DNA from 2 places in the Arthrobacter sp. TJ-254 genome. Region 1 is predicted to be linked to the other one. Evidence: predicted binding sites of a transcription regulator. Region 1 holds the regulator's gene; the other holds the start of a gene.
What was found. The regulator LexA, encoded in region 1, represses DNA repair genes until DNA is damaged. The targets are predictions, from matches to a motif close to TCGAACANNTGTTCGA.

Region 1 (14,730 bases):
CCCGCCTCCAGGAGCCCCTGCCAGACCCGCCGCGGCTCCGGCAGCCCTCCGAAGAGGACGAAGTTGGCATCCGAGGGAACAGGGGCCAGGCCCATGGCGCCGAGCTCCGAAACGATGCGGTCGCGCTGGCCCTTGATCGCCTCGACGTTCGCCAGGAGGGTCGACGCGTGGGTCAGGGCCGCGTTGGCGGCAGCCTGGGTGATGGCTGAAAGGTGGTAGGGAAGCCGCACCAGGCGCAGGGCGTCGGCGATCTCCGGGGCCGCGGCAAGGTAGCCGAGGCGGGCTCCGGCGAGGGCGAACGCCTTGCTCATGGTGCGCGAGACGATGAGGCGCTCGCGTCCCGGGAGCAGCGTGAGCGCGCTGGGAGTGCCCTCATGGGCGAACTCGGCGTAGGCCTCGTCAACGATGATGATGGCTTTCGCCTCCTCCCCCGCCGCGTAGGCGGCCTCGACGACATCGGGGCCCAGCGCGGTTCCGGTCGGATTGTTCGGCGAGCACAGGAAGACCACATTGGCCCCGGTGGTGCGGACGGCATCGGCCACCTCCTCCGCGCCGATATTGAATGAGGCGTCGCGGTCCGCCGTCACATAGCGGGTGTCGGTGGCGCCGGCGAGCAGGGGATACATCGAGTACGTGGGGGGAAAACCGATCGCTGTGCGTCCGGGCCCGCCGAAGGCCTGGAGGATCTGCTGGAGGATTTCGTTCGACCCGTTCGCGGCCCAGACCTGATCGGGCGTGAGTCCGTGGCCGAGATATGTGGCGAGATTGGCCCGGAGCTCGGAGAACTCGCGGTCCGGGTAGCGGTTGAGTCCCACCGCCGCGCTGCTTACCGCTTCGACTATTGCCGCATGCACATCCATGGGAACGCCGTGGGTGTTCTCGTTGACGTTGAGCAGGATGGGGACGTCGAGCTGCGGGGCCCCGTACGGGTGCAGCCCCACGAGGTTTTCTCGGAGCGGGAGGCGGGACAGGGACTCAAGGCGGTCGGTCACCCTCCGAGTTTAAGGGACGGCCCGGCCGCTGCGGCAATCTGAAACCGTAGGATCGCGGACGGCTGAATCGGACAGGCTGAATTGAAGCGGCGTGGATCGGGCCGGCAGGGTCACCGGGCGACGGGCACCGCGACGGCCTGGCCAGCCTGGACAACCGAGGATCCGAGGTTGTTCAGCTCGACGATGTCCGAAACCACGTCGCGGGGGTCGCGCTCGGGGGCGAATTCGGCGGCCAGCGACCAGAGGGTTTCACCGGGGGCGACGTTGACGCTGACTGTCTCGGTCAATGCTCCGGCGGTCGTTTCGGCTTTAGCCGGGGCGGTGAGGGCCGCGGCGAGGAACACGAGGGCCGCAACGACAAGCACCACGGGCGCGCCGATGAGCAGCAGCCGGCCCCGGCGCGTGAGCCGCAGGGGGCTGTTCAGTTGGGCCGCCCCGCTTCTGGCTGCGGGCCGTCGAGCGGCCGTTCCGGCGAGTGGGACTGTTGTTGCGGTCATGACGTGCACCTCTTCTGGAGTTTCGAATACATCCAACCTGTGCCGAGCTTTTATTAGAACAAGTCTTCTATTTCCGTACTGGTTATTCTTAGCACTTGTCATCGAACTTTGTCGAGACTCGCTCGAATATATGTTTGAAAACACGGTGGTACTGGCCTAGCGTTGAGGTCAGGCGGAGCAGGAATCCGAAGTGGGTGGACCGGGCCCTGTTTCCGCCACGACCCACAAGACCAGACGCCACCGACAAAACAGGTCCATGCGGGCCGGCGGGGGCAGGGCAGGACACGGAAGGACAGGCCAGTGGCACAGCAGAGCACGGCAGGGAGCGGGGCGCCGGGCGCGCCGCAGGCCGGAGCGTCGGCGGAGGCAGCCGGCCCGGTCGCCGATCCGGTGGCCACACCGCTGCGCGGCAGGCCGCGTGGACGCACGGTGCCCAAGGGGCTGAGCCCGCGGCAGATGAAGATCCTCGAGACGATCCAGCGGTCGATCGCTGCGAACGGGTATCCGCCGTCAATGCGCGAAATTGGTGACACCGTGGGGCTCGCCAGCCTTTCGAGCGTCACCCACCAGCTTTCCCAGTTGGAGCGGCTCGGTTATCTGCGGCGCGACCCGAAGCGCCCGCGCGCCATGGAGGTGCTCCTTCCGCTGACCCTGGGCGACCGGCCCGCGGCTGCGGCAGGGCAGCCGGGAGCCGCGGAGCAGGGCCTGCGCACGCTGGAGTTCCCGGCGGCCGTCGACACGGCCCTCGTGCCGCTGGTGGGGCGGATCGCCGCGGGCGGTCCGATCCTGGCTGACCAGGTGGTCGAGGACGTCATGCCGCTGCCGCGCCAGCTCGTGGGGCACGGAGAGCTGTTCATGCTCAGGGTTTCCGGGGACTCGATGATCGACGCCGCAATCTGCGACGGTGACTGGGTTGTGGTCCGCCGGCAGCAGAGCGCCCAGAACGGCGACATTGTTGCGGCGCTGCTCGACGATGAGGCGACGGTGAAGACCTTCCGCCAGCGCGACGGGCACACCTGGCTGCTCCCCCAGAACACCCGGTACGAACCGATCCTTGGCGACCACGCAAGCATCATGGGCAAGGTCGTTTCGGTGATGCGCGCCCTCTAGGCCGGACGCGGGGGCGTTCTGGCTCGCTGCCTGACCGGCCGGGCGAGGCGGCCCGGCCGGCCTGGCGGGCTGGACATTGAGGTTCCCGCCCGCCGGGCTCAGCGCACTCCGGCCGAAAGCCTTTCGAGGATTCCCAGCGCCGTGGGCCGGTCGGTGGTCGACCAGAAGGGCGGCATTGCCGCCCTGAGGAACGACCCGTACCGCGCATTGGCCAGCCGCGAATCGAGGACAGCGACAACGCCCCGGTCTCCGCTGGCACGGATCAGCCGTCCCGCGCCCTGCGCCAGGCGCACAGCGGCGTGGGTCGCCGACACGCTCATGAACCCGTTGCCCCCCGCCCGCGCGACGGCCCGCGTGCGTGCCGTCATCAGCGGATCATCAGGCCGTGGGAACGGGATGCGGTCGATCACCACGAGCCGGCAGGACGAGCCGGGCACGTCCACGCCCTGCCACAGCGACATCGTCCCGAACAGGCAGGTGTCCGGTTCCTCGGAGAACTGCTTCACCAGCGACGACAGGGAGGACTCCCCCTGGCACAGGATTTCGAACCCAAAGCGGGGGCGCAGGGCCTCGGCGGCCTCCTCGGCGGCACGCCTCGAGGAGAACAGCCCGAGCGCTCCCCCGTTTGAGGCCTTCAGCAGGGCCGCGAGCTCTTCCAGCTGGGCCTCCGAGGTGCCGCGTTCGGGTTTTGGGAGGTCCTTGGCCACGTAGAGCACGCCCTGCCGGGGGTAGTCGAACGGGCTGCCGACGTCCACGCCCGTCCAGGAAGGGGCGCCTGTCCCGGTGAGGCCCAGCGATCCCGCCACCGGGCCGAATTCGGAGCCGATCGCAAGGGTGGCCGAGGTGAGGACGACCGTATGGTCGGCAAAGAGCCCCTCACGCAGCCGTGCCGCAACCGACAGCGGAGCCACGTTGAGCGTTGCGGGGGCGCTTTCGTCAACCTGCGCGTACCCCGCGCCGGGGGTGAAGGTGCTGGGCCGCGAGGCCCAGACGACCTCGTTCGCTGCCGCCGCCCCGAGGAGCCGTTCCGACAGTTCGAAGACGACGAGCAGCCGCGAGCGGGCGAGCTGCCTGCCGCCGTCGGCGTCGGCGGCCTCGGACTTCCCGTCCGGCTTGATGTCCGACATCGCCGCACGCGAGGCTTCACGCACCTGGTCAAGCACCTGCTCGAGTTCCTCGGACAGGGGGCCCGGCATCAGCCCCGACTGCAGGCCCGCCGTCGCGGCTTCGAGGGCGCGCCCGGCGGAATCGAGCGGGTCGGTGCGGATCGAGGCGTGGCGCCGGGCCGCCGTGGCGGCGGCACTGACCATCGACGCGGACAGCGCACCGGAGACCGCGCCGGTCACCCTGTCATACAGTTCGTGTGCCTCGTCGATCACCACGACGTCGTAGTCGGGCAGCACCGCGATGCCCTCGAAGGCGCTGATGGCAAGCAGCGCATGGTTGGTGATGACGATGTCGGCCGATGCCGCCTTCTCCCGTGCCTTCTCGCTGAAGCACTCGGCGGCCATCGGACACTTCTGCGCGCCGAGGCACTCCATGCTGCTGACGGAGACCTGCCGCCAGGCGCGGTCGCTCACCCCGGGCACCAGCTCGTCGCGGTCTCCGGTCGCTGTGTCCTCGGCCCACTCGCGCAGCCGCACCACTTCGCGCCCGAGAGCGCTGGCGGGGCCTCCTGGTGCGGCACCGGGTGCCGGATGCGGAGCCGCGGTGTCCTCGCCGAGCGAGAAGAGGGTGTCGCGGGCGTCCTCCTCCGGGAACCCTCCCCCGAGCTTGTGCTTGCACACATAGTTCGCCCGGCCCTTCAGCAGCGCCACATCCACGGGGCGCGGCAGGGAGGGCCCGACCGCCTTCAGCAGGCGGGGCAGGTCGCGCCCGACGATCTGCCCCTGAAGGGCGAGGGTAGCGGTGGAAACCACCGAAGGTTTTTCGCTGTCAAGGGCATGGGCGATCAGGGGAAGCAGATACGCGAGGGACTTTCCGGTGCCGGTTCCGGCCTGGACGAGCAGATGGTCGCCGGTGTCGATGGCGTCGGTGACCCGGCGTGCCATCTCGTGCTGCCCTGCCCGGTTCTCTCCACCCATTGCCGCAACGGCGGCATCGAGCAGCTGCAGTGCCAAGGGCTCCTGCGCGTCACTCATGCCGCAGGTACGGCTCCAGTTCCGCAGCCAGGCCTTCCTTCACCATCACCTCGAGGCGGGTACCCTCTTCCCCATGGTCGAGGGTGAGGATCTCGGCATCCTCATCGTGGAGCCTGCTGATGATTTCACCGTGCTCATACGGAACCATCAGCTCGAGCTTCACGCCCGGCCGCGGGATGGCCGAAGAGATCAGGGCCTTGAGCTCATCGATGCCCTCGCCCGTGCGGGCCGAGACGACGACGTTGCGCGGCTCCCGCTGGCGCAGGCGCTCGACGACGAAGGGATCCGCCGCGTCGGCCTTGTTGAGGACCACGATCTCGGGGATGTTGCGTGCCTCGACATCGGCCAGCACGGCCCGCACCGCCGCGATCTGCCCCTCCGGATCGGGGTGGGACGCGTCCACGACGTGGAGGATCACATCGGAGTCGGCGACCTCCTCGAGCGTCGAGCGGAAGGCCTCAATGAGCTGGGTGGGAAGCGACCGGACGAAACCGACCGTGTCGGCGAGCGTGTAGCCGATGCCGTCGGGGGTCTCCGCCTTGCGCACCGTCGGGTCAAGGGTTGCGAACAGCGCGTTCTCGACGAGCACGCCGGCGTCGGTAAGCCGGTTCAGCAGCGAGGACTTGCCCGCGTTGGTGTACCCGGCGATGGCGACCGAGGGCACCTGGTTGCGCCGCCGGTTCGACCGCTTGGTCTCCCGCGCAGGCTTCATTCCGGCGATTTCACGACGCAGCTTCGCCATCCGGGTGCGGATCTTCCGCCGGTCGAGTTCGATCTTCGTCTCACCGGGGCCGCGGGATCCCATACCCGCGCCGGCGCTTCCGACCTGGCCGCCGGCCTGACGGGACATTGACTCGCCCCAGCCGCGCAGGCGCGGCAGCAGGTATTCGAGCTGGGCCAGTTCGACCTGGGCCTTGCCTTCGCGCGACTTGGCGTGCTGGGCGAAGATGTCGAGGATCAGGGCGGTGCGGTCGATGACCTTGACCTTGACGATGTCTTCGAGGCCGCGGCGCTGCGAGGGCGACAGTTCGCTGTCGACGATGACGGTGTCGGCGCCGGTGGCCGCGACGATCCCCTTGAGCTCCTGGGCCTTTCCGGACCCGAGGAAGGTTCCGGGGTCGGGCTTGAGGCGCCGCTGGACGATGCCGTCGAGCACTTCGGATCCTGCGGTCTCCGCAAGGGCTGCGAGCTCCTGGAGCGAGTTCTCGGCGTCCTGGGCGGTGCCGTCGCTCCACAGCCCGGCAAGAACCACGCGCTCAAGGCGCAGCTGCCGGTACTCGACCTCGGTGACGTCTTCGAGTTCGGTGGAAAGACCGGCGACGCGCCGCAGGGCGTGCCGTTCGGCGAGGTCCTGCTGGTCGCCGTCGAAGCTTGAGTATTCCGCCGCTTCCCCCGAGAGCGCCTGGGCCCGGGAGCGCCAGGTTGTTGCACCGGATTCTGGGTCGGGCTGCTTCAGCGCAGCTGCCGATTTAGAGACGACCGCCTCGTCGTGAGCGAGAATGCGGTCAATGACGGCTTGGATCTCTTCGGGGCCCATGTCGGCTCCGGCGGATCCTCCGTGATTCGTGGTCATAGTCTCCCTTGTAATGGTGTTACTCAATGGTAGTAGCAGGTGCGCGGGCCGTGCAGTAAATTCACTCAGCGCGGAACGCGCCCGTCCGGGGCGCAACCGGCGGGCACTAGGCTTGGAGGTTATGGAATCCCAGCACTATTTCAGCGCCACGCCAGCCGGGCCGGACATCCGGCGCCCGTTGTCTGTGGTCCTCAACGGGGAGCGCCGCGACCTCGTGACCTCGAAGGGGCTGTTCAGCCCCGACGGCATCGACAAGGGCACGGCGATCCTGCTGGGTTCAGTGCCGGCTCCCGGCGGGTCGAGGCTGCTTGATGTCGGCTGCGGGTGGGGTCCGCTGGCGTTGACCCTCGCGCTCCGGGCTCCCGAGGCGCAGGTCTACGCCGTAGACGTCAATGAGCGGGCCATCGCGCTCACCCGGGAGAACGCCGCCCGCCTCGGGCTCGGCAACGTGAATGCCTCGGCCCCCGACGACGTTGACGCCGGCCTGAAGTTCGACACCATCTGGTCAAACCCGCCGATCCGCATTGGCAAACCCGAGCTCCATGCCCTGTTGCTGCGCTGGCTGCCACGGCTCGCCCCGGACGGCGATGCGTGGCTGGTGGTCCAGAAGAACCTCGGCGCCGATTCCCTGCAGCGGTGGCTCGCCGAATCCCTGCCCGAGGGGTTCACCGTCCGGCGGGCCGACACCTCGAAGTCCTTCCGGATCCTCAACGTCCACCGGCCGGGGCGCTGATTCAGGCGTCTCAGGCGTCGAGGAGGGTCCCCTGCGCCACGAGCACGGCGGGTCCGCTGAGCTGGACGTGCTCGCGGCCGTCGGCACCGACCGAGAAGACGACGCCGACCTCGCCGCCGGGCACCCTCACGCTCCAGTGCGTTGGCGAGGCCTCCCCGGCCCAAAAGCGCGTCGCGGCAGCTGCGGCGCAGGCTCCGGTTCCGCAGGACTGCGTCTCCCCCACTCCGCGCTCGTGGACGCGCATCGCCACGCGCCCCACGCCGTCCTCGACAAGCGGTTCGAGAGGCACGACGAATTCGACATTGGTTCCGGCCGGAGGCACCGGCTGGACGGCGGGGGCCTGAGCCAGGTTGGCGGCGGCAAGTTCGTCGAGGCCGGCCAGCGCGACGACCGTGTGCGGGTTCCCCATGCTGATCGACAGGGCGGGCCGCGGCACGTCGAGGCCGTCCGTCTCAACGAGGGCGTCAGTGGCCCGGGCGGCCGCCTGGTCGGGGTTGGCGAACGCCCACGGGCCCATGTCCACCGAGTACCCGTTGCCTGACCGCGAGACGACCTTGACCCCGGCCCGGGTGCCGACGGAGAGCGTCGCCCCGTCCTCGAGGCTGACGGCGCCCTGGTGGATCAGGAAGTGGACGAACACCCGGACGCCGTTGCCGCACATCTCGGAGACGGAGCCGTCGGCGTTGCGGTAGTCCATGAACCACTCGGCCTCGGGCGCGGCTGTCAGGAGCGCCCGGCCCTCCGGAAGCCTGTCGGAGCGGATCGCCCGGATCAGCCCGTCGGCGCCCACCCCGCGGTGGCGGTCGCATACGGCGGCCACGGACTCCTGGGCCAGCTCGAGCGCGCCCTCGGGGTCGAACAGCAGCACGAAGTCGTTCCCCGTGCCGTGGCCCTTCATGAACGACGCCCCCGCCAGCGTCCGGCGCGGGCCCGCCTTACGTTCTTCCACTGGGGTACTCATCCTTCTAGGATAGGGCGCCGGCGCCCCGGACGGCGTCCAGGGCCCGTTCAAGCAGGTCCGGGGCCCGCCAGTCGAGCCACTGCACGCGGGGGTCGCCGCGGAACCAGGTGAGCTGGCGGCGCGCGAATTTCCGGGTGGCGCTGATCGTGTCTTCGACCGCCTCGGTTTCGCTGAGGGTGCCGTCGAGAACCTGCAGGAACTGCCCGTATCCGAGTGCGCGCGAGGCGGTGCGGCCCTCCCGGAGCCCCCGCTCCGAAAGGTTGCGCACCTCCTCCAGCAGCCCGGCGCGGACCATGGCGTGGACCCGTTCACCCAGCCGCTCCCGCAGCTCGGCGCGGTCGACGGCCAGGCCCACCTGCACGGCCGGCTGGTGGTACTCCCGCTTGGGCATGAAGGAGCTGAAGGGGCGCCCGGTCACCTCAAGGACTTCCAGCGCGCGGATCAGCCGGCGGTCGTCGGCGATGCGCGCGGCCGACTCCGGGTCCGCGGCGGCGAGCCTGGACCGAAGCGCCGGGGCGCCGTCACGGGCGAGCTCCCGCTCAAGGCGCTCGCGCACCGGGGGGCTCGTGCCCGGGAATTCGAGGCGGTCGAGGGCGGCCCTCACGTAGAGGCCGGACCCGCCGACGAGGATGGGGATCCGGCCGCGGCCGCGGATCCCGTTGATCGCCTGCCGGGCGTCGTGCTGGTAGTCGGCGACACTTGCCTCGTCGCGGACATCGAGGACGTCGAGGAGGTGGTGCTGCACCCCGCGGCGTTCCCCGACGGGCACCTTCGCGGTGCCGATGTCCATTCCCCGGTAGAACTGGAGGGCGTCGGCATTGACCACCTCGCCGTTCAGTTCCAGGGCGAGGGCGATGGCAAGGTCGGATTTGCCCGAGCCGGTGGGGCCGACGACGGAGACCACGGGAGCCGTGCGGGGCGGTGCCGTCGGCGCGGTGCCGGCCGCCGCGTCCCGGTCAGCCGCCACGTCCCGGTCAGCTGCCACGGCGGGCTCCGGCGCCCTGCCGCCGGGTGTCACCTGGCTCAGCGGACCGGGATCGAGGGCATGCCCAGCGACACCCCTGAGGACTTCCCGGCCGCGCCCTGGACCGGCACGCCGCAGGAGGATGCCTGGGCGCGGTCCCAGGCGGCGCCGGCCCGTGAGCGGCGCACCGAGTATTCGGCGGCGGAGGGGTCGGCCAGGAGGTGGAAGGGCGCGGCGCGCGTCACCGTCACGGTCACCAGGTCGCCGGGCCGCGGCACCTCGCCGCCCTCGGGGACGGTGAAGTGCACGAGCCGCTGGTCCTGGGCGCGCCCGGTGAGGCGGTTCGTTTCGCCGCCCTTGCGACCAGCGTGGGCGGTGACCATCACCTCGACGCGGCGTCCGACCTGGCGGGCGTTCTCCTCCTCGGCGATGCGGTCCTGCAGGGCGGTGAGGCGCTCGTAGCGCTCCTGGACCACGTGCTTGGGCAGCTGGTCGGGCAGGTCCGCCGCGGGTGTGCCCGGGCGCCGGGAGTACTGGAAGGTGAACGCTGTGGCGAATCGGGCCTTTTCGACGACGTCGAGCGTGGCCTGGAAGTCCTCCTCGGTTTCACCGGGGAAGCCGACGATGATGTCGGTGGAGATGGCCGCCGTGGGCATCTTCTCGCGTACCCGGTCGAGGATGCCGAGGAACTTCGCGGAGCGGTAGGAGCGGCGCATCGCCTTGAGCACGCGGTCGGACCCTGACTGCAGGGGCATGTGAAGCTGGGGCATCACGTTCGGGGTTTCGGCCATTGCGTCGATGACGTCGTCGGTGAACGCGGCCGGATGCGGACTGGTGAAGCGCACCCGTTCGAGGCCTTCGATGCTTCCGCAGGCGCGCAGCAGCTTGGCGAAAGCGCCGCGGTCGCCGAACTCGACCCCGTACGAGTTGACGTTCTGTCCCAGCAGGGTGACCTCGATCGCCCCGTCGGCGACGAGCGCCTCGACCTCGGCGAGGATCTCCCCGGGACGGCGGTCGCGTTCCTTGCCGCGCAGGGACGGCACGATGCAGAACGTGCAGGTGTTGTTGCAGCCGACGGAAATCGAAACCCATCCGGCGTAGACGGAGTCGCGTTTGGTGGGCAGCGTGGAGGGGAAGACGTCGAGGGATTCGAGAATCTCGAGCTGCGCTTCGTGGTTGTGCCGGGCCCGTTCAAGCAGCGCCGGCAGCGCCCCGATGTTGTGGGTGCCGAACACGGCGTCGACCCAGGGCGCCTTGCGCAGGATCGTCTCCCGGTCCTTCTGCGCCAGGCAGCCGCCGACGGCGATCTGCATGCCCGGCCGGGATTCCTTGACCGGGGCGAGCATTCCGAGGTTCCCGTACAGCTTGTTGTCGGCATTCTCGCGCACGGCGCAGGTGTTGAAAACCACGACGTCGGCCTGCTCGCCCTGGGCGGCAACATAGCCCGCGTCTTCGAGCAGCCCGGAGATCCGTTCGGAGTCGTGGACGTTCATCTGGCATCCGAAGGTGCGCACCTCGTAGGTGCGCCGGGGGCTGGGCGCGCCCTGGCGTGGCACGGCGGACGAGGACAGCTCAGGCAGCGGCGCGGGGGCAGTGATACTCACCGGTTAAGCGTAAGGCTGCCGCCGCGCCGGGCAACAATCCCGGCGGCGGCTTCGACCCGCCGGTAACGGGCGCGGGCGTGGGCGGCGGGAATGGCCTACACGCCGGACAGGCCGGAATCGCCGCTCCCGGCGTCGCCGCAGTCGGGGTCGTCGAGGGCGTCCTTGACGAGAGAGAACGCCATGCCGGGGTTGTAGCCCTTCCGGGCGAGCATCCCGACGAGGCGCCGGATCTCCTTGTCGCGCACCTGCCGGTCCGAGAGGTCGGCGCCGGTGCGCAGCTTCCGCCGGATGAGCTGGCGGGCGGCGGCGCGCTCGTCGTCGTCGCTCACCTGGGCCAGGGCCGCTTCGGCAAGCTCGCCGCCAACCCCCTTGTCGGCGAGCTCCCGCTTGAGCACCGACCGGGCCAGCGAGCGGGTGCCCGCGCGGCTGCGGACCCACATCTGGGCGAATTCCGCGTCGTCGATGAGCTGGACCTCTTCGAAGCGGTCGAGGACCGCCGCGGCGACGTCCGCCGGCACATCGCGCTGCGCGAGTTTCTCCGCGAGCTGGTGCCGGCTCTTCGGCGCCATGGCGAGCTGCCGCAGCACGATCGACCGGGCGAGGGCGTACGGGTCGTCGGGCGCCCCGCCGTCCCCGCCCGGCTGCCGTCGGGCCATGAGGCTATTCCCCTCCGACGGCCTTCAGCTTGGGCCCGTCCTGGACTTCCTCGGGCTGGACTCCGATGCCGAGCTTGGTGCGGATCTTCTGCTCGAGCTCGTCGGCCAGGTCGGGGTTGTCGATTAGGAACTTCCTCGCGTTTTCCTTGCCCTGACCCAGCTGGTCGCCGTCGTAGGTGAACCAGGCTCCCGACTTCTTGACGAGCCCGTTTTCCACGCCGACGTCGATCAGCCCGCCCTCGCGGGAAATGCCGTGGCCGTAGAGGATGTCGAACTCGGCCTGCTTGAAGGGCGGAGCCATCTTGTTCTTGACGATCTTGGCCCGGGTGCGGTTGCCGACCGGGTTGACGCCCTCCTTGAGGGTTTCGATCCGGCGGACGTCGATACGGACTGAGGCATAGAACTTCAGCGCCTTGCCACCGGTCGTTGTCTCGGGACTGCCGAAGAAAACACCGATCTTTTCGCGAAGCTGGTTGATGAAGATGGCGGTGGTCTTGGTCTGGCTGAGCCGGCCGGTGATCTTACGGAGCGCCTGGCTCATCAGCCGGGCCTGCAGGCCAACGTGGCTGTCGCCCATTTCGCCTTCGATTTCGGCACGGGGAACCAGCGCTGCAACGGAGTCGATGACAACGATGTCGATGGAGCCCGAACCGATCAGCATGTCCATGATCTCGAGGGCCTGTTCACCGGTGTCGGGCTGCGACACAAGGAGGGCATCGGTGTCGACGCCAAGCTTCTTCGCGTACTCCGGGTCGAGGGCGTGCTCCGCATCGATGAAGGCCGCGATTCCGCCGTTGCGCTGGGCGCTTGCCACGGCGTGAAGGGCGACGGTCGTCTTACCGGAGGACTCCGGTCCGTAAATCTCGACGACGCGGCCGCGCGGCAGTCCTCCGATGCCAAGGGCGGCGTCAAGGGCGATCGAGCTGGTGGAGATGGTTTCGATCGGAGCCCTGGTCTCATCACCCAGACGCATGACCGAGCCCTTGCCATACTGCTTGTCGATCTGGGCGAGAGCAGCTTCGAGAGCTTTCTCACGGTCGGCTGGTGCGGCCATTATTCACCTCGGTTGATCATGGCCCTGGGGCCTGTTTGCGTGTTCATATCGACCGTACCGGCCGGCTCTGACAATTTGGGGAAGCGTCCGGCGTATGTGGAAAGGGGCGCCGCCCGCTCCTTACCATTCTAGCTCCATCCGAACAGGTATTCGAATAATTTCCCGCGGCGTGTTCCGCGTCAGTCGACCCTGGCGCGCCGCTCGCGCGGCTTCACATCGCGTCCGAGCCGCCGTTCCCGGGGTACGTCCTGCACGTCGCACAACGCCTCCCAGACCTGCCGCGGATCAGTTCCGGCCCGCAGGGCCTCCATCGCCGTCCGGTCCCCCAGGCCGTCGATCACCAGGTCGTTCGCGAGGCTCCGCGAATACCTCGCCCCGAACTCATCGTCCATCAACCGCCAAAAGTCACTGAGCCGCATTTTCCGTTCCTTCCGTCGGCCTGCTCCTACCAGCATCGCGCATCGGCTGCGGCGCTGCAGCCGGGTTGCCGATCCGTTACCCGCAACGCGGCGGTTCAGCACCGCCTGAACCATACAATGATCTGCATGACAGACGAGCCCACCAGCGACGCCGACGTTGACGCAGCCATCGAGGCGCTTGAACACCAACTGAGCATGCTCTGGCGCCGCGCCCGGTCCAACTCCTACAAGGTTGCCCGGCGGGTTCACCCCGAGATGGAGCCGGCGGCCTACGGCCTGCTGGTGATCCTGCAGCAGGAGGGCTCGATGCGCCTGACCGACATCGCAGCGAGCGTCGGCGTGGGCAAACCGTCGGTCAGCCGGCAGATCGCGATGCTCGAGCAGCTCGGGCTCGTGCACAAGGAGGCCGACCCGCTCGACGGCCGGGCACAGGCCATCTCGTTGACCCCGGCGGGCATCCACCAACTCGTCACGGCCCAGACCGCCCGGAAGCAGGCCTTCCACGAGCTGATGGAGGACTGGGACGTCAAGGACCTCACCCGCCTTGGCGACCTCATCGCGCAGCTCAACTCCACCTACACGAAGGACAACTGGTAGGCCCGTCCCACCGGCCCTAACCGGGCAACCAACCCACCCGGCCATCGGGGCGCCGTCCAGGCATGCGCGCCACCGGGATCCAAGCGTGCGTCCGGGCGGGCCAACCTGGCCATTAACGGCGGAAGGCCCGCCGAAGCGGGCCTTACGCGGCTCAAAGGGGGAAGCGCACCCTACCGGTTGGTGGCTGCAAGACCCCTGCGAAAACCGTCGGAGAGATCATCGGAGATGTTGTCTTCAAACTCTCGTGAGAACTCGTGTGGGATTGTGTCGGGTACTGAAACGCCTTCAGCCTCCGCGAGTCGGTCGCTGACCTCCCGCAGCATCAAGGACAGTGGTACGTCCAGTGCGCTGCAGATTGATGAGAGGAGTTCAGATGACGCTTCCTTCTGGCCACGCTCCACTTCACTAAGGTAACCAAGGGATACCCTCGCACTGTGGGACACTTCACGCAGTGTACGGCCCTGGCGCTGGCGGACGTCGCGCAGGACGTCCCCGATCTCATGGCGTAAAACTACCATTTTGCGCTCCTTAGGCTTGAGTTGTGCGTCATCCGCCAACCCCACATCACGCCAACGGACGACGCCGTTTACGGATACGGGTTGTCTTGCCATCTGTATCGCCTTGCTCCCTCATAGATGCAGCCCCGCCCTAAGGTTGGGGTTGCGTAATTATGACTGGCCCGAGCTGGTTAAGCTTGAGTCGTCAACCTTACCAAGGCTGACTGTATAGGTAACTAGTGTGTCGGCGCTTTTGTTCCCCCGTGAAGCGCCTGCCCGAGCAGCGCCAGCGCCGCGGTCCTCGCCTGAAGCCGCACCTCGGCCCGGTCCCCCTCGAAGCTGAACTGCCGCACAAGGGTTCCGCCGGCTGTCGCGGCCGCGACGAAAACGGTGCCCACAGGCTGTCCGTCGTGCGCATCGGGACCGGCGACGCCGGTCGTCGAAACACCGATGTCGGCCCCCATCAGCGCGCGGACCCCCTCGGCCATGCCGGCCGCAACGGCGGCGTCGACCGAGCCCTTTTCCTCAAGGAGGGCGCCGCTGACGCCCAGCACGTCGCGCTTCACCTCGTTGGCGTAGGCGACGACGCCGCCGCGCAGCATGCCCGAGGCTCCCGGCACCTCCGCCAGTGATGCGGACACCGATCCCGCCGTGAGAGATTCCGCGGTGGCCACGGTGAGTCCGGCGCCCAGGGCGCCGGCGACGACGTCCTGCGGTGTCACTGGCGCGCCGTGCCCCGCGCCGACGCGCGCAGGCGCACCGCCTGAAGCACGTAGTCGACGCCCGTGACGACGGTGATGACGACCGCCGCCGCCATGACCGCCGCGGCGAGCCACCAGGCCCACGCCCCGAGGGTGCTGGCCAAAGGAAGGAGGAACAGCAGGATCGCCGCAGTCTGCACGACGGTCTTGAGCTTGCCTCCCCGCGAGGCC
Region 2 (14,730 bases), on a different contig from region 1:
GCAGCGCGGTGTGACGGGCTTCGGCGCGGAAACGGTTGAGGAACGCGGGATCGCCCGAGTACTCCTCCTTGAGGATCTTGATGGCAACCACCCGGCCGAGGATCTGGTCCCTGGCCTTCCAGACCTCGCCCATCCCGCCGATGGCAATGCGGTCGGTCAGCTGGAACCTGCCGCCTAAGGTGATCCCTGATGTAGGTCTCACTTGTTCAACACCGCCTCAATGATTCTCTTTGCACTTGGACTGGTCAGCTGCGCACCGGTGGCGATGTCGACATCCTCCATGACGATCGTTACTGCTACTTGGGGGTCCTCCGCCGGCGCGAAACCGGTGAACCAGGCGTTGTCGCCCCTCCCGGACACCTCGGCGGTGCCCGTCTTGCCCGCCACGGCGACGCCGGGGATCTGCGCGTTGCGGCCGGTGCCGTTGTTGACAACGTTCACCATCCAGTCAGTGAGCTGGTTGGCCGTATCGGAGCTCACCGCTTCGCTGAACACCTCGGGCTGCGGGGAATCGATCAGCTCCAGGTCGGCGGCCCGCACCGACTTGATGAGGTTGGGCGTCATCAGCACTCCGTCGTTGGCGATCGCCGCGGTCACCATTGCCACCTGCAGGGGGGTGACCTTGACGTCGAACTGGCCGATCGCCGACTGGGCGAGTTCGGGCTCGCTAAGGTCCTGCGGGAACTGGCTTGGCTCGACGCGGACCGGGATGCTCAGACCCTCGCCGAATCCGAACTTCGCGGCCTGCTCGGCAATTGCCTCCTGGCCCAGGTCCCACGCGATCTGGGCGAAGGGGGTGTTGCACGACTGCTCGAGCGCGAATTCAAGGTCCGCCGTTGTGCGCGACGCACACGTGCCGTTGACGTAGTTCGGCAGGCCGGCGTCGGTGCCGGGCAGGTCGAGCACCGGCGGGTTCGGGATCTGCGACTCCGCGTCGTACTTGCCGGACTCGAGCGCCGCGGCGGCGTCGACGAGCTTGAAGACCGACCCCGGGGCGACCAGGGATTCGGTGGCCGGGTTGAGGTAGATGGACAGGCCCGGAACCTCGGAAAGCTTTGCCACATTCTCCTCAACCACGGCGGAATCGTGGCTGGCCAGCAGGTTCGGGTCGTAGCTCGGCTTCGACACCATGGCCAGGATGTTTCCCGTCTTCGGGTCGGTGACCACAATTGACCCGCGCTGGCCCTCGGGAATCAGGTCCGAGGCGAGCTGCTGGATCTGCGGGTCGATGGTGAGCTCCACCGAGGCACCCGACGTCTGCGCCCCCGAGAACAGCTGCACCAGGCGTTCGTAGAACAGTTCATCGCTGGTCCCCGACAGCAGGCCGGCGGCAGCACTCTCAAGCTGGGTCGAACCGGCCACCAGGGAGTAATAACCGGTCAGGTGGGCGTAGAGATCCGGTTCCTTGTAGACGCGCTGGAAGTTGAACTGGTCATTGGAGGGCACCGACTCGGCAATCGCCTTGCCGTCGACGAGGATCGCGCCGCGCGGCCTGCCGAAGTCCTGGTAGAGCTGCCGGTTGTTCCAGTCGTTGTCGTTCAGCGCTTCGGCTTCAAAGAACTGGACGTAGGTGAGCGAGCCCAGGATCAGGGTGAACATGCCGATCGCCACGATCCACGCCCTGCGGATTGCCTGGTTCATCGGGACACCCCCTTCGAGGGTCGGGGAGTCCGCCGGGCGTTCTCGGCGGACGTGTCGGGAAAGGCACTGCGCAGCGGCGCACGCGGGGCCGGACGGCGGGCCGTTTCCGAGATCAGGAGCAGCAGCGCAACGATGATCCAGTTCGCCAGGAGCGATGAACCGCCCGCCGACATGAAGGGGGTCGTCAGCCCGGTCAGGGGGATCAGGCGGGTGATTCCGCCGATGACGACGAAGCACTGCAGGGCAATCGTGAAGGACAGACCGCACGCGAGCAGCTTTCCGAAGCCGTCCTTGGTACCAAGGGCGGCGCGCACGCCCCTTGAGACGAGGAGTACATAGAGCAGGATGATCGCGAAGATTCCGACAAGCCCAAGCTCCTCGCCCAGCGCCGCAATAATCATGTCGCTGTTGGCATATGTGACGAGGTCAGGGCGTCCCTGTCCCAGCCCGGTGCCGAACAGACCGCCGTTCGCCAGCCCGAAGAGCCCCTGGACCACCTGCCCGCTGCCGCCGGGGGTGCGGTTGTACACCTCGGGGTCGAACGCGTTGAGCCAGCTGTCGAAGCGCAGGGCCACATGGCTGAAGAGTTCAAGCGCGATGAAACCACCGACCGTGATCATCGACAGGCCGATCAGCACCCAGCTGGCACGGCTCGTCGCCACGTAGATCATCGCCATGAACAGGCCGAAGAACAGGATTGACGAGCCGAGGTCGCGCTGCAGGATCAAGACCCCGATGCTGACAAGCCAGGCCGCGAGCATGGGGGCGAGGTCCTGGAACCGCGGCAGCTGCAGGGGCCCGAGCTTCTTCCCTGCCAGCAGGATCAGGTCGCGGTTCGTCGAAAGATAACCGGCGAAGAATACGGCAAGCGAGATTTTTGCTATTTCGCCGGGCTGGAAGGTCCCAAAACCGACCGAGATCCAGATCCGCGCGCCATTGATCTCCAGTCCCAGCGGGGTGAGGGGCAGAAGGAGCAGCACCGCGCTGGCGATCAGCGAGATGTACGTGAAGCGCCGCAGGATCCGGTGGTCGCGCAGGAAGATCAGGATGACCGCGGCCGACACAATGGCCACGCCGGTCCACAACAGCTGCTGCGGTGCAACCGGCGTGAAGTTGGGGTTCTGCATCCGGGGAAGGTCGAGGCGGTGGATCATCGCGAGCCCAATGCCGTTGAGGGCAAGAACGATCGGAAGTATTACCGGATCGGCATACTTAGCCCGGAACCGGAGGATGATGTGAACGAGCAGGCCCATTCCGGCAAGGGTTGCTGCCTGGTTCCAGAAGTAGGAGTTGAACTGGTCTTCCCGCTCCAGCCCGGCAACGAAGTTCGCCCCAATTGCCACAGCCAGGGCTGGCAGGAGCAGCAGCGCCTCGGCGTTCCTGCGCGACTTGGGAACCGTCAGGACATCGCTCACTGCGTGCCTCCACAATCCGGACCGGCGATAACGCCGGATTCAGGGGACGGCGACACCGACGGGGCCGCCGTGCGGGCGGGGCTGCTTGAGGCCCTGGCCCCGGGTGCGGCCGACGGGGTGGCGGTGGGCCTTCCCGACCGTGAACCGGTGGGTTCTTCTGAAGGAGTGCGGGATGGCCCCGCCGCCCCGGAGGGCCGCGGGGATGCCCCGGGTGAGCCGGAGGGCCGGTCGGTGGCTTTGGTAGTGGCTTCGCCCCCGGCGCTGCCCGGCGTGCAGGGAAGGGCACGCAGTTCGCTGCGGAGATCCTCAACGATGCGCTCGGCCTCTTGCAGATCGCGTGCCGGAAGGGTCATTGCGAGCTGGGAACGGTGGTGCTCGGGCAGGTTGGAGACGGGGATGTTGGTTACCTCGTGGAGTTGGCTCAGCCGGATCGGTCCAACGCTCTGGGACACGCCGTTGTAGATTGCCACCTTGTCATCGGAGTCCCCCACGTAATAGCGGGTCTGTGTCCAGGTGTAGCCGAAGCCGACGACGGCTAGGAGGATCAGCGCTGTGAGGGTGACGAACGCCGGGGCGAGCCAGCGCCGCCGGACCGGCCGGTCCTCGCCGCCCTCGTCCTCAAGCCCCGTCCCGGAGGCCTGGGCCTTGTGCGTGAGCATGAGCGCGGCGCGCCGCTCCGAGGAGCGCTGCGTGACGATGGGAATCTGCCCCGTCTCGGTGGCGAGGGCGGCAGAACCCACAAGGATGTGCGGGCGGGTCAGGAGGTCCTGGCGGATGATGTCGGCACGGATGGCGGTGCCGGGCAGGTCCGTCGCATCCGAGGCCGGCCCGCTGCCGTTCTTGGCGGCGGCTTCCTTCGGTGTCTCCCTCTCCCCTGCGGCTTCACGGGCCCGCGGCAGGGCCGGGGGCGGTGCCGCGGTCAGGTCCTTTTCGGTCGCTTCGACGATTTCCACGACGGCGACCGTCACGTTGTCGGGCGACCCGCCGGCCAGGGTCAGTTCGACGAGGGTGTCGACGCACTCGCGCAGGTCCCTTGTCTCCCGGAAAACCTGCTCCACAGTGGAGTCGGGCAGGACGGCGTTGAGGCCGTCCGAGCAGAGCAGCCACCGCTCTCCGGGAACAATGTCCAATGATTGGAGGTCGAGTTCCGGGCTGGCATCGACGTCGCCAAGCACCCGCATGAGCACGTTCTTGTGCGGATGGATGTCGGCTTCCTCCGGCCTCAGTCGGCCCTCGTCGATGAGGCGTTGGACGAAGGTGTGGTCCTTGGTGATCTGCTCGAAGACATCGTTGCGCAGCCGGTACGCCCTCGAGTCGCCGATGTGTGCCAGTTCCACGCGGTCGCCGTTGAGCAGCAGCGCGGTGACCGTCGTGCCCATTCCCGCGAGCTGGGGGTTGGTGCTGACCAGTTCGGACAGCAGCGAGTTCGCTGTCTGGATTTCATCGGCCAGCTCGGTGCCGGCGTCGCCCGCGTAGGCGTCGCGGTCAAGGTGGACCAGATCGAGGACGGTGGAGGCCGAGGCGACGTTCCCGCCGGCGTGACCGCCCATCCCGTCGGCGACAACGGCAAGATAACGGCCCGCATACGCTGAGTCGTCGTTCTTGGCGCGGACCATTCCCACATCCGAGCGAGCGGCGAACCGCATCACAAAGGGCACTATCACGGCCTCAATTCAATGACCGTCTTACCAATCCGGATGGGCACACCCGGCTCCACGGGAAGTGCACGCGTCAGCTGGGTGCCCGCAAGGAATGTTCCATTGGTCGAACCGAGGTCCTCGACGAACCACCGGCTTCCCTGGGGGAACAGCCGCGCGTGCCGTCCGGAGGCGTAATCGTCCTCAAGGACGAGCGTCGCTTCCTGGGCCCTGCCCAGAAGGATCGGGCTGGTTGCCAGTTCCAGCGTCGTGCCGGCCAGGGGGCCTTCGGTGACAACGAGGCGGCGGGCCTGTGGACGCGACGGTGGCGCCTCCTCAACCAGCTCGGGATGCCGCCGGGCCTGCCGGGGCGTTGGGGTTCCGGTCTTGTTGCGGCGTCCCACCACCAGGTCGCGGCGGATGGCGCTGACGGTGCTGAGGACAAGGATCCACACAAGAATCAGGAACCCATAGCGCAGCAGCGTCAGGGTCAGATCGCTCATACCTGGCTTCCGCCTTTCTGCACGGGAACCAGTCGGAACGTCAGGCGGGTGCGGCCCATGGTGATGGCCGATCCGTCGGTCAGTTCAGCCTGGCCCTGGACGCGCTCACCGTTGACGTAGCTTCCATTGGTCGAGCCGAGGTCCACGGCGAGGGCGCGCCCGTTGGAGTACCGGATCTCCAGATGACGGCGGGAAACCCCTGAATCCTCGACGAGGATGTCGGCTTCCGAGGAACGGCCAAGGATGATCGATCCGGCATTGAGGGAGTAGCGCTGGCCGTTCAGCTCCAACACGGGCTGGTAGCGCGTCGGCTGGTGGCGCGGAGCGCTCGGGGCAGCGGGAACGCGGGGACCTGACTGCTTTTCCATTGTTGAATCTATTTCGAGGACTCCCGGTTTGAGGGCGGGATCGTGGGCGAACGACACCCGCACCGGCCCTTGAAGGGTGTACTGCTGGCTGTTGACGTGGCGGATCACGACGTCGCACAGCTCCTCGGCGAGGGCGGACCCCCATTGCTGGGCCTGCTCAAAGTCGGGGTCCGAGAGCCGGGCGGTAAACCCGTTGGGGGCGAGGGTCCGGCCCTCCGCCAGGACAATCGACCTATTGTCGAGTTCCTTGCGCAGGGCGCTGGCGATCTCCACGGGCTGGACCCGGGAGGAGGTGCCTTTGCTGAAGGCGCCGCGGACGATTTTCTCGAGGCCCCGCTCAACGTTGTCGAGTATGCCCATGTGCTGCCTCCTCACCCTTCATCGATCCCAGCTTTGCTCTTGCCGTTTTGGTCATTTCGTGTTCGAGGCAGAACTGAAGAAGACAGTATCGACTCGGGCACGTTCCCTTCGATACTACTTGGATGGCCTGTGAAAGGCCTTAACGCGGGCCGCGCCCCGTTCCGCAGCGGCCGTCGGAAGGGCGGGAGCCGGCGGCTCACCGGCCGTCTCGTGGCAGGTGCGGAGGCGCCGTTTAGGTATTTTCTTCTGTGCTCGGCTATGCTTGTTTCTGCTGTTCACAAGTAAACCGGCACTGTTCGGGAGGCTTGGAAATTACTTCGCGCGAGTGGCGGAACGGCAGACGCGCTGGCTTCAGGTGCCAGTATCCGAAAGGGTGTGGGGGTTCAAATCCCCCCTCGCGCACCACGATGATGGTTCAGGCCATCGGCAACGCCCCGGTTTCCACCGGGGCGTTTTGCTTTGCCCGCTCGGCCTGCACATTCCCTGACCCCGGGAATCAGCGGAAGTCCCGGGACTTGGTGGTTGCCTTGAGTGACAGCATCTCGAGCCGGTCCGCCACGAGGTTCACCACGCCTTCCGCGGACCGTTCAAGGACACCCCGTACGATGACGCTGCTGGCTTCCCGGGCAACCCGGTGGTAGCGCTGCCACACACCCACCGAGCAGACGACGTTGACCAGTCCTGTCTCATCTTCAAGGTTCATGAAGGTGATGCCGCTCGCCGTTGCGGGGCGCTGCCGGTGAGTGACAACCCCGCCGACCTCCACCCTCCGACCCGGCTCCGCCACAAGGAGGTCCGCCGCGCTGAGCGCGCCCCGGCGTTTCAACCGCGCCCTGACATGGCGCACCGGGTGGTCGTCGGGGGTGATGCCGGTTGACCACAAATCGGAGCCCACCTTGTCGATGTCGGAAAGCTCGGGCATCAAGGGAGGCTGGATGTAAACCGCCGTTCCCCGGAGGTGCCCCTTCCGCTCCGTTGCGGCGGGGCCGGCATTCCACAGCGCCTCGCGCCGCGAGAGTCCCATCGAATCGAAGGCTCCCGCCGCCGCAAGGGTTTCAAGCTGTGAAGCGTTGAGCTCCGTGCGGCGCACGAGGTCGGCCATGTCTTCGAAGGGGCCGTTCAGGCTGCGCTCGGCCACGATTTTTTCGGCGACCTTCACCCCGATGGACTGGACGCTGGCCAGGCCAAGGCGCACCGCGTAGTTTCCGTCCCTCCGGTGCCGTGTTGAATCGAATCCGGCGCTGCGGTCAAACGGTTCGACCGGGGGCTGGTTTTCCTCGACGCAGCAGTCCATGCCCGTCGTGCGGCTCCGGGGATCCTCCCCCGGAGAAAAATCCGGGAGCGGTTCGAGGTCCGCGTGAACTCCCGAAAAAAGGATGTCAGGACGCAGCACAACCGCGCCGTGGCGCCGGGCGTCGGCGACCAGGGTCTGCGGCGAATAGAAGCCCATGGGCTGTGCCCGCAGAAGGGAGGCAAGGAAGGCGCCCGGGTAGTGAAGCCGCAGCCAGGCGCTGACGTAGACCAGCAGGGCGAAACTGATTGAGTGGCTCTCCGCGAAGCCGAAGTTGGCGAAGGCCTGGATCTTGTTATAGATCGCATCGGCCGTCGCGGGGTCGATGCCGTTTGCCGCCATGCCCTCGTACAGCTTGGCCCGCAGCGAATCGATGCGTTCTTCGCCGCGTTTGGACCCCATGGCCCGGCGCAGCAGGTCCGCGTCGGCTCCGGAGCAGCCCCCCACCACCATCGCCATCTGCATCAGCTGTTCCTGGAACAGGGGAACTCCGAGCGTCCGTTCGAGGACGGGCTTGAGGTTGGGGTGGAGGTAGCGCACCTCCTCCTCGCCCATTTTGCGTTTGATGTACGGATGGACGGCTCCGCCCTGGATGGGTCCGGGGCGCACCAGGGCCACCTCGATGACGAGGTCGTAGAACTGCCGCGGCTGCAGCCGGGGAAGCATGCCCATCTGGGCGCGGCTTTCCACCTGGAACACCCCCACCGAGTCGGCGAAGCACAGCATGTCGTAAACACCCTGTTCCTCTTTGGGGATGCTTGAAAGGCTCCATTTTTCACCAAAATGCTTTTCGACAAGGTCGAAGTTGTACTGGATGGCGGCAAGGATGCCCAAGCCCAGCAGGTCGAACTTCACAAGGCCCATCCACGCGCAGTCGTCCTTGTCCCACTGCAGGACGGTCCGGCCCTCCATCCTTCCATTCTCAATAGGGCATACTTCACCGACGGGCCGGTCGGTAAGGACCATTCCCCCCGAATGGATGCCGAGATGGCGGGGAAATTTCAGCACGCTCGTCGCCAGGTCGATCACCGGCTGCGGGATGTCGTGGTCGGTGCTCGAGACGAGCCCGCCCCAGCGTTCAACCTGCTTTGACCAGGCATCCTGCTGCCCCGGGCTGTGACCGAGTGCCTTGGCCATGTCCCGCACCGCGAACTTGGGGCGGTAGGTGATGACGTTGGCGACCTGCGCCGCATTGAAACGGCCGTACTTCCGGTACACATACTGGATGACCTCCTCGCGCCGGTCGGAGTCGAAATCCACGTCGATGTCCGGTTCCTCGTCACGCATGCTCGAGAGGAAGCGTTCAAAGGGAAGCTGGTATTTGATCGAATCGACCGCAGTGATTTCCAGCAGGTAGCAGACGGCGGAGTTCGCGGCGGAGCCCCGGCCCTGGCAGAGGATCCCCCGGCTGCGGGCGAACCGCACGAGGTCGTGCACGATCAGGAAGTATCCGGGGAAGTTCTTGCTCTCAATGACATCGAGCTCGCGCTGGATCCGTTCCCGCACCTCTTCCCGGCCGGTGTAGAGCCGGTCGGCGCCCTCCCACACGAGCTGCCTCAGGTAGCTCATCTGGGTGTGGCCGTCCGGCAGTTCAATGGTGGGCAGTCCCGGCTTGACGCTCCGCAGCCGGAAGGCCAGATCGTCCGCGATGTCGACCGTGCGTTCAACGGCTCCGGGATAGTTCCGGAACCGGGCCGCCATTTCCGCGCCGCTGCGCAGATGCGCGGCGCCGGCCGCCGGAAGCCATCCGTTCATCTGGTCCAGGCTCCTGCGGGCACGCACCGCCGCCAGTGCGGTGGCGAGCCGGTGCCTTTCGGGTGCGGCATAGTGCACGTTGTTTGTGGCGAGCACCGGCAGCTTCAACCGGGAGGCAAGCGCGGCAAGGGCGTCATTGTGGAAGGTGTCCAGCGGGTTTCCGTGGTCGAACAGCTCAACAGCAACATTGTCCCTGCCGAACAGGTCTCTCAGGCGGACGAGTTCGGCCTCCGCTGCCGCCTCGCCGCCGGCGGCAAGGGCCTTTCGGACAGGTCCTTTCCGGCAACCGGTGAGGATCAGCCAGGCGCCGGCCGCTGCGTCGGCGAGGGATTCAGGGCTGTAGCGGGGCTTTCCCTTTTCGGCGCCCTCAGCGAGCTGGGCCGCGGTAATGGCGCCGGCAAGCCGGTGGTAGCCGGCAGACCCCCGGGCAAGCACCACCAGGTGGCTGCCTTCCGGGTCGGCTTCCCCGTTCTGCGGTTTGGAGAGGCCAAGGGAGAGCTCGGCACCGTAGATGGTTGACAGCTCCGGATATTTTTCGGCGGCTTCGGCGAAGCGGACCACTCCGTACAGTCCGTCGTGGTCGGTCAGCGCCATGCCCCGCAGCCGCAGCCGCTGCGCTTCCTCAACAAGCTCCTCGGGGCTGCTCGCGCCATCGAGGAAGCTGAAGTTCGAGTGGGCGTGAAGCTCGGCATAGGCAACAACGGGCCCGGAGCTGTCCGGCTCGGCGGCCGGGGGAGGCGTGTAGGGCTGCCGCTTCCGTGACCATGCCGGGCTGTCTCCGCCGTCGGCCCCGACGGGAGGCGCGCCGGGGCGGGTGGAGTCGGACAGGTTCCGTTCGAAGTCGGACCATGGAACGGGAGGGTTGCTCCATCCCATCGTCTTTCCCCCTTATAAACGGTTTGTTGTTATCTGCTGCTTCGGGCCGGCCTAGTCGTACATCGCCTCGGCCCACCATTTGTGGTTTTCGAGAAGGAGCAGCCAGGCCGATCCCGAGGAATCGACCAGTTGGAAACGGTTGAGGATGCGCCCCTGCGGGTCCCACCAGCGTTCACTGATGGGCCAGGGGCCTGCCCACGCCTGTACTGGCCGCCGCTTCCCGGTGTCGGTGCCCGTATAGAAGAAAGCGGGTTCGGCGTTGAGCAGCCCCCGCCCGTTCACGTCGATTCCGTTCCCGCGTGCATCGAGGACCCCCGCCGAAACCGGTTCAGCGAACACCGTGGCGGGCATGGGTCCGGGCAGCCGGCCGGGCCAGGGCTGGTCCTCCTCCGGCGCGGAACCCGGCGGCGCATCGCCCCAGGGAATGTAGACGCGGCGGTCCGCGAGGAGGCGGCCTCCGGCGATGATCGCCGTCAGGACGGCGCCGTGGCCCAGCATTCCCTGGACCCGGGCAAGACCGTTGTTGATGCTTTCGTCGGGTCCGGTTCCCCAGAGCCCGTCCGCGTGGTCGCTGAGGCTCTCAACAACGTCGGGGGCCACGGAAACCCGGGTGATGCCGGAGCTCAGTCCGGGGCCCGCGGTTTCCCCTCCCTGCAGCTGCCAGCGGACCCGGTCGACAATGTCGTCGGCGTCGAACCAGCGGGGATGCCGCCAAATGTGCTCGGACACCTCACCGGATTCACTATGCAGAACCACCCGCACGGCGGTGCTGACCAGCCCCGCCCCGCGAAGACCGCCGACGAAGCGTTCGGCCGGGGCGCGGAAGGCAAACGCCAATTGGTCGATGCGGGCGAGCGGCGGCTCGAAGTCGACTGCGACATCGAGCTGGGCCTGGGCTTTCCGGGGCACCACCGTGAAATGGTCGAGGCCGCTGGCCTGCCGGTGTGCCCGCCTTCCCTCTTCACCGAACCGGTTGCGCACGTCGGCCGGGTTGAGGGCAGCGAATTCCCCAAGGGACCGGATGCCCAGGCGGCGCAGCAGCACCGCAAGCTTCGGCTGTTCCAGGACGTCGAGGGGGAAGGTGCTGAGGAACCAGGGGGAACTTCCCGGCGGGATGATGCACAGGGGTTCCCCCGAACCGTCGGGGGCTTCGGCGGTTTTGGCTGCCTGCTCCGCGGCGAAGGGGGCGTCGGCGATCCCGATCCGGACATCGGTCAGGCCGATCGCGGCAAGGGTCGCAAACACAACGGACGCCGTCTTCTCTTCGCCGCCGTAGTAGCGGGAAGGACCCTGCACCCGGATGGCGCAGAGACCGGGGCGGATCACCTGGACCCCGGGAACGATTGTCTCGACCGCGGCAAGGACGGGTTCGAAGCAGCGCCGGTCAAGGGCGGGGTCGTAGGGAAGGGCCACGAGGTCCGGGCAGAGGGCCTGCGCTTCGCGGATCCTCAACCCCCGGCGCACTCCGTCCTGGCGCGCGGCGGGGGAGCAGGCGAAGACTTCTCCCCGGGCAACCAGGGCAAGGGCCACGTCAGGGGCGAGGAGGTGTTCCCGGATTGCCGCGGTGATCGGCCAATCGGGGCACCACAGCATCAGCGTCCGGGTTGCGTTGGTTCGGCCGGCCGTCAGCGGCGGCGTCCCGGCCGGTCTTCCCCCCATCAGGAGCTCACCAGCCTTGGCAGGAAGAGCGCATCCCCGCTTTCCCCACCGCCGGCGTCGTGGGCGGATGGGAAGCCGGTGCCGGCGCCGTGCTGCAGGTCCGTCAGCCACAGGTACGCATGCCGGGGACGGCCGGAGGGGTGGGTCGCAGTGACCTTCATCCGGCGCGCCCGCAGGTGTCCCCGCCCCGCGCCGACCCCCTCCCAGGCGCTCTCCACAACGCCCAGGGTGGAGTCGCTCTGCTGCCAGTTTCCCAGGGTGATCATTGCGGTTCCCCGCTGCCGCAGCCGTGCTTTCAACCGTGCGGTGTCGGAGGGTGCCAGATGCTGGGGCGCACGGGTCAGGACCACCGACACAACATCGACCAGGGCGGCGGTGACGGTGAGCCACTGCGGGCCCGGAGAGGGAACAAGGATCAGCCGCTCAAGGTTGATCCCAAACTCCCTGGCCGCCTCGACACTGAATTCGGGCAGGCCGATGACGCTGCACCACGCCCCCGTTGCTGACGGTCCTGCCAGCAGGGCCATGGCCAGGGTCGCCGAATTCCGCACCGAATAGGACCCCCCCGACTGCAGGCCGCCCCCCGGAAGAATCCGGGCCAGCGCCGGCACCGTGGGGAGCCTCCGCGACTCAAGGCGGCTGGTTTGCATGAGGTTGATGCGCGACTGCAGATCCAGCTCGGGGCCGGCCGTGGACGGCGCCTGGAACAGCCGGGGAACCCGGGTCCCGGAACTGTCGGAGGAGGGCTCCCATTCAAGGGCGGGCCCGGCGGCTGCTGGCGTCACCCGTCAATATTCGAATATATGTTCTATTAAGTCAATCGACGAAGGACCGCTCTGCCCGGTGGAAAAGGTGCTATGTGAAAGGGAAGATCGGGCCGCGTGATGCGGTATTCAGCCGCGGTCGCCGCTTTTCTTTTCCCGCTCCGAATCGCGTTCCTTGAGGCGGGCGGCTTCGGCCCGGACGGCGGCCTGGGTGGAGCGCTCGGAAACCAGCCAGGCCGGCGGGGCCTGAAGGAGTGCCGAGATTTCGGCGGTCGTCAGTGCTTCGGTTATTCCGCCGCGGGTGAGCCCGCCGATTGAAATCCCCAGCTTCTGTGCCACCACCGGGCGGGGGTGCGGGCCGTTGCGGCGCAGCTCGGCAAGCCATTCCGGGGGCGTCTGCTGCAGTTCGTTGAACTCCGCGCGGGTGAGCTCCCGTTCCTGAAACTCCTGGGGGGCCGCTGGCAGGAAAATCCCAAGCTTCTTGGCTGCGGTGGCTGGTTTCATTGTCTGCGGGGTTTTTGCGGGGGTCATGTTCCAAGCGTAACCGCGCCCGGCACGGCGGCGCTTTTGGTGCGTTAGTGTGAGATGGTGCCCGAGTTTCAGCCCCGAACCCTTTCCGTCGGGTTTGTCGCGGGCGTCACTCCGGGCAAGTGGGTGGCCCGGTGGCGGGAACGGCATCCGGATGTCCCCCTCGAACTTCACCAGTACGACGACAGGGCCGCCGTCGCCGCCCTGCACGCGGCCGCGGCGGATGTGATCTTCGTCCGCCTTCCCGTCGACCGTACGGGCCTGTTCCTCATCCCCCTTTACGAAGAGCAGCCCGTCGTTGTCGCCTCAAGCGAAAATGCACTCTCCCTCTATGACGAGGTTCCGCTGGCCGAGCTCGAGGCGGAAAAGCGCCTGAGCGTCGAGGAGTGCGGAGGCCCCAAGACCGCCGTCGACGTCGCGGCCTCGGGGGCCGGAGTGGTGGTGCTTCCAATGTCCCTTGCCCGGCTTCACGCCCGCAAGGACGCCGTGTACCGCCCGGTGCCCGGGCTTTCCGGAACGACGATCGCGGTGGGCTGGCTTGAAGGCAACGACTCCGCCGACGTCGAGGAATTCATTGGAATTGTGCGCGGGCGGACCGAACGCAGCTCACGCCAGCCCTCCGCCAAGGAAAATCCGGGGGACGGGAAAAACGCGGCCCAGAAGGCCGCGGCGAAAAAGGCGGCTTCACCCAAGGCCGCTCCCGCGAAGGCGGGTTCACGGGCGGCGCCGTCGAAAAAGGCGGGGGCCCGCAATGTTCCGAAAGGCAAGGCCTCCCCGCAGGGCCGGCGCGGGCGGCGTCGCTAGCGGCGCCGGGAACCGCCACAGGGCACTGCCGCGCGCGGTGGAAGGACCTCAGGCCTCGAAGTGGGTTTCGGGCTCGCCCTGGCCGATTGAGGCAACCACGTTGGCGGCGATGTCCCTCACCTTTTGGTTCCGGCTGCTCGAGACGGACTTGAGGATATTGAATGCTTCCTGCTGGCTGCACCGGTTCTGCGCCATGATGATGCCGATAGCGATGTCGATTGCGGTACGCGACTTCATCGCCGCTTTGAGGTTTGAGACGGAGTCGCTGTGCTGGGCAAGGCGCACCGAGAGCATCAGCGCCTTTGAGGTCTGGCGCACAAACCCTTCGGCGGTACGGATTGTTCCTTCGTCGAACCCACCGGGGCGGGTGGAGTACACGTTCAGTGCCGCCTGAGTTCCTGCTTCAAGGTCGAACGGCACGGCGAGGATGGCTCCCACGCCGCGGGACTTCACATCGGAGAGATACTCCGGCCAGCGCTCGTCGGTGGCGACGTCCGCCACATGAACGGTCTTGTGCTCGATGCAGGCCACAAGGCACGGACCGTCGGCATGGAGGTACTGGATTTCGTCGAGTTCCTTGGCCAGCGGGCTGCTGCTTGCCACCGTGCCTGCGCGCCTGCTCCGAAGGAGGGTCACGCCGCAGAGCACCTCGCCTGAGCGGTCGAACAGCCGTTCCGCAGAGAAGCGTGCGAATTCGTTGAGGAACTCTTCAACGTCGTCGGTGTCGAGGATCAATTCCTGCAGGTAGTCCGTAGGGGATTGCCCGGCAACCTGGTCGGCCATAACTTTCTGGTCCTGTTTCGCTTGGTCATCCGGGTGGAAGCACCGGCACCAAAGAGGCATCCCAGAGTGGCTCAGGGACCGATGCACAAACCCGGAAGTGTTCATGATCGGCCTTCTGCTAGACCGTTATTCAACCTTCATAATACAAGATTTCCGTTTCACCACAGCGCCCCGATTCCTTTTGGCCGGGGCCTGCGGGCCCGGAACAGGCTGTGAGGGAGGGTCTGCTGCAGGGCCCTCCCTCACCGGCGCGGCTCAGACCCTGGCCGGCTCCGTCACCTCGGCGGTGGGCACCATGTTCTCGGCGTCAACCATCCAGGCGTACTGCTCAAGCTTCTCGATGAAC

Region 2: the regulator LexA is predicted to act here: its motif matches at 12,301-12,316, upstream of imuA' (DnaE2-dependent mutagenesis accessory factor ImuA').

What each region holds. Positions count from the first base shown of each region.
Region 1 covers NZ_JBZCNF010000006.1:44,634-59,363, forward strand. Annotated here, with positions in the region: gene AC4D14_RS16505 (histidinol-phosphate transaminase) at 1-992, opposite strand, end outside; gene AC4D14_RS16510 (LysM peptidoglycan-binding domain-containing protein) at 1,103-1,489, opposite strand; gene lexA (transcriptional repressor LexA) at 1,880-2,599, shown strand; gene AC4D14_RS16520 (ATP-dependent DNA helicase) at 2,698-4,740, opposite strand; gene hflX (GTPase HflX) at 4,733-6,313, opposite strand; gene AC4D14_RS16530 (class I SAM-dependent methyltransferase) at 6,435-7,046, shown strand; gene dapF (diaminopimelate epimerase) at 7,057-8,007, opposite strand; gene miaA (tRNA (adenosine(37)-N6)-dimethylallyltransferase MiaA) at 8,012-8,974, opposite strand; gene miaB (tRNA (N6-isopentenyl adenosine(37)-C2)-methylthiotransferase MiaB) at 9,031-10,575, opposite strand; gene AC4D14_RS16550 (regulatory protein RecX) at 10,671-11,231, opposite strand; gene recA (recombinase RecA) at 11,236-12,285, opposite strand; gene AC4D14_RS16560 (DUF3046 domain-containing protein) at 12,465-12,704, opposite strand; gene AC4D14_RS16565 (MarR family winged helix-turn-helix transcriptional regulator) at 12,831-13,301, shown strand; gene AC4D14_RS16570 (helix-turn-helix domain-containing protein) at 13,472-13,912, opposite strand; gene AC4D14_RS16575 (CinA family protein) at 14,035-14,520, opposite strand; gene pgsA (CDP-diacylglycerol--glycerol-3-phosphate 3-phosphatidyltransferase) at 14,517-14,730, opposite strand, start outside.
Region 2 covers NZ_JBZCNF010000004.1:373,436-388,165, reverse strand. Annotated here, with positions in the region: gene AC4D14_RS13365 (protein kinase domain-containing protein) at 1-202, opposite strand, end outside; gene AC4D14_RS13360 (peptidoglycan D,D-transpeptidase FtsI family protein) at 199-1,641, opposite strand; gene AC4D14_RS13355 (FtsW/RodA/SpoVE family cell cycle protein) at 1,638-3,056, opposite strand; gene AC4D14_RS13350 (PP2C family protein-serine/threonine phosphatase) at 3,053-4,702, opposite strand; gene AC4D14_RS13345 (FHA domain-containing protein FhaB/FipA) at 4,717-5,196, opposite strand; gene AC4D14_RS13340 (FHA domain-containing protein) at 5,193-5,924, opposite strand; tRNA gene AC4D14_RS13335 (tRNA-Leu) at 6,244-6,329, shown strand; gene AC4D14_RS13330 (error-prone DNA polymerase) at 6,421-9,846, opposite strand; gene AC4D14_RS13325 (DNA polymerase Y family protein) at 9,898-11,505, opposite strand; gene imuA' (DnaE2-dependent mutagenesis accessory factor ImuA') at 11,505-12,290, opposite strand; gene AC4D14_RS13315 (DUF5997 family protein) at 12,399-12,800, opposite strand; gene AC4D14_RS13310 (LysR substrate-binding domain-containing protein) at 12,858-13,601, shown strand; gene AC4D14_RS13305 (ANTAR domain-containing protein) at 13,650-14,384, opposite strand; gene AC4D14_RS13300 (Dps family protein) at 14,640-14,730, opposite strand, start outside.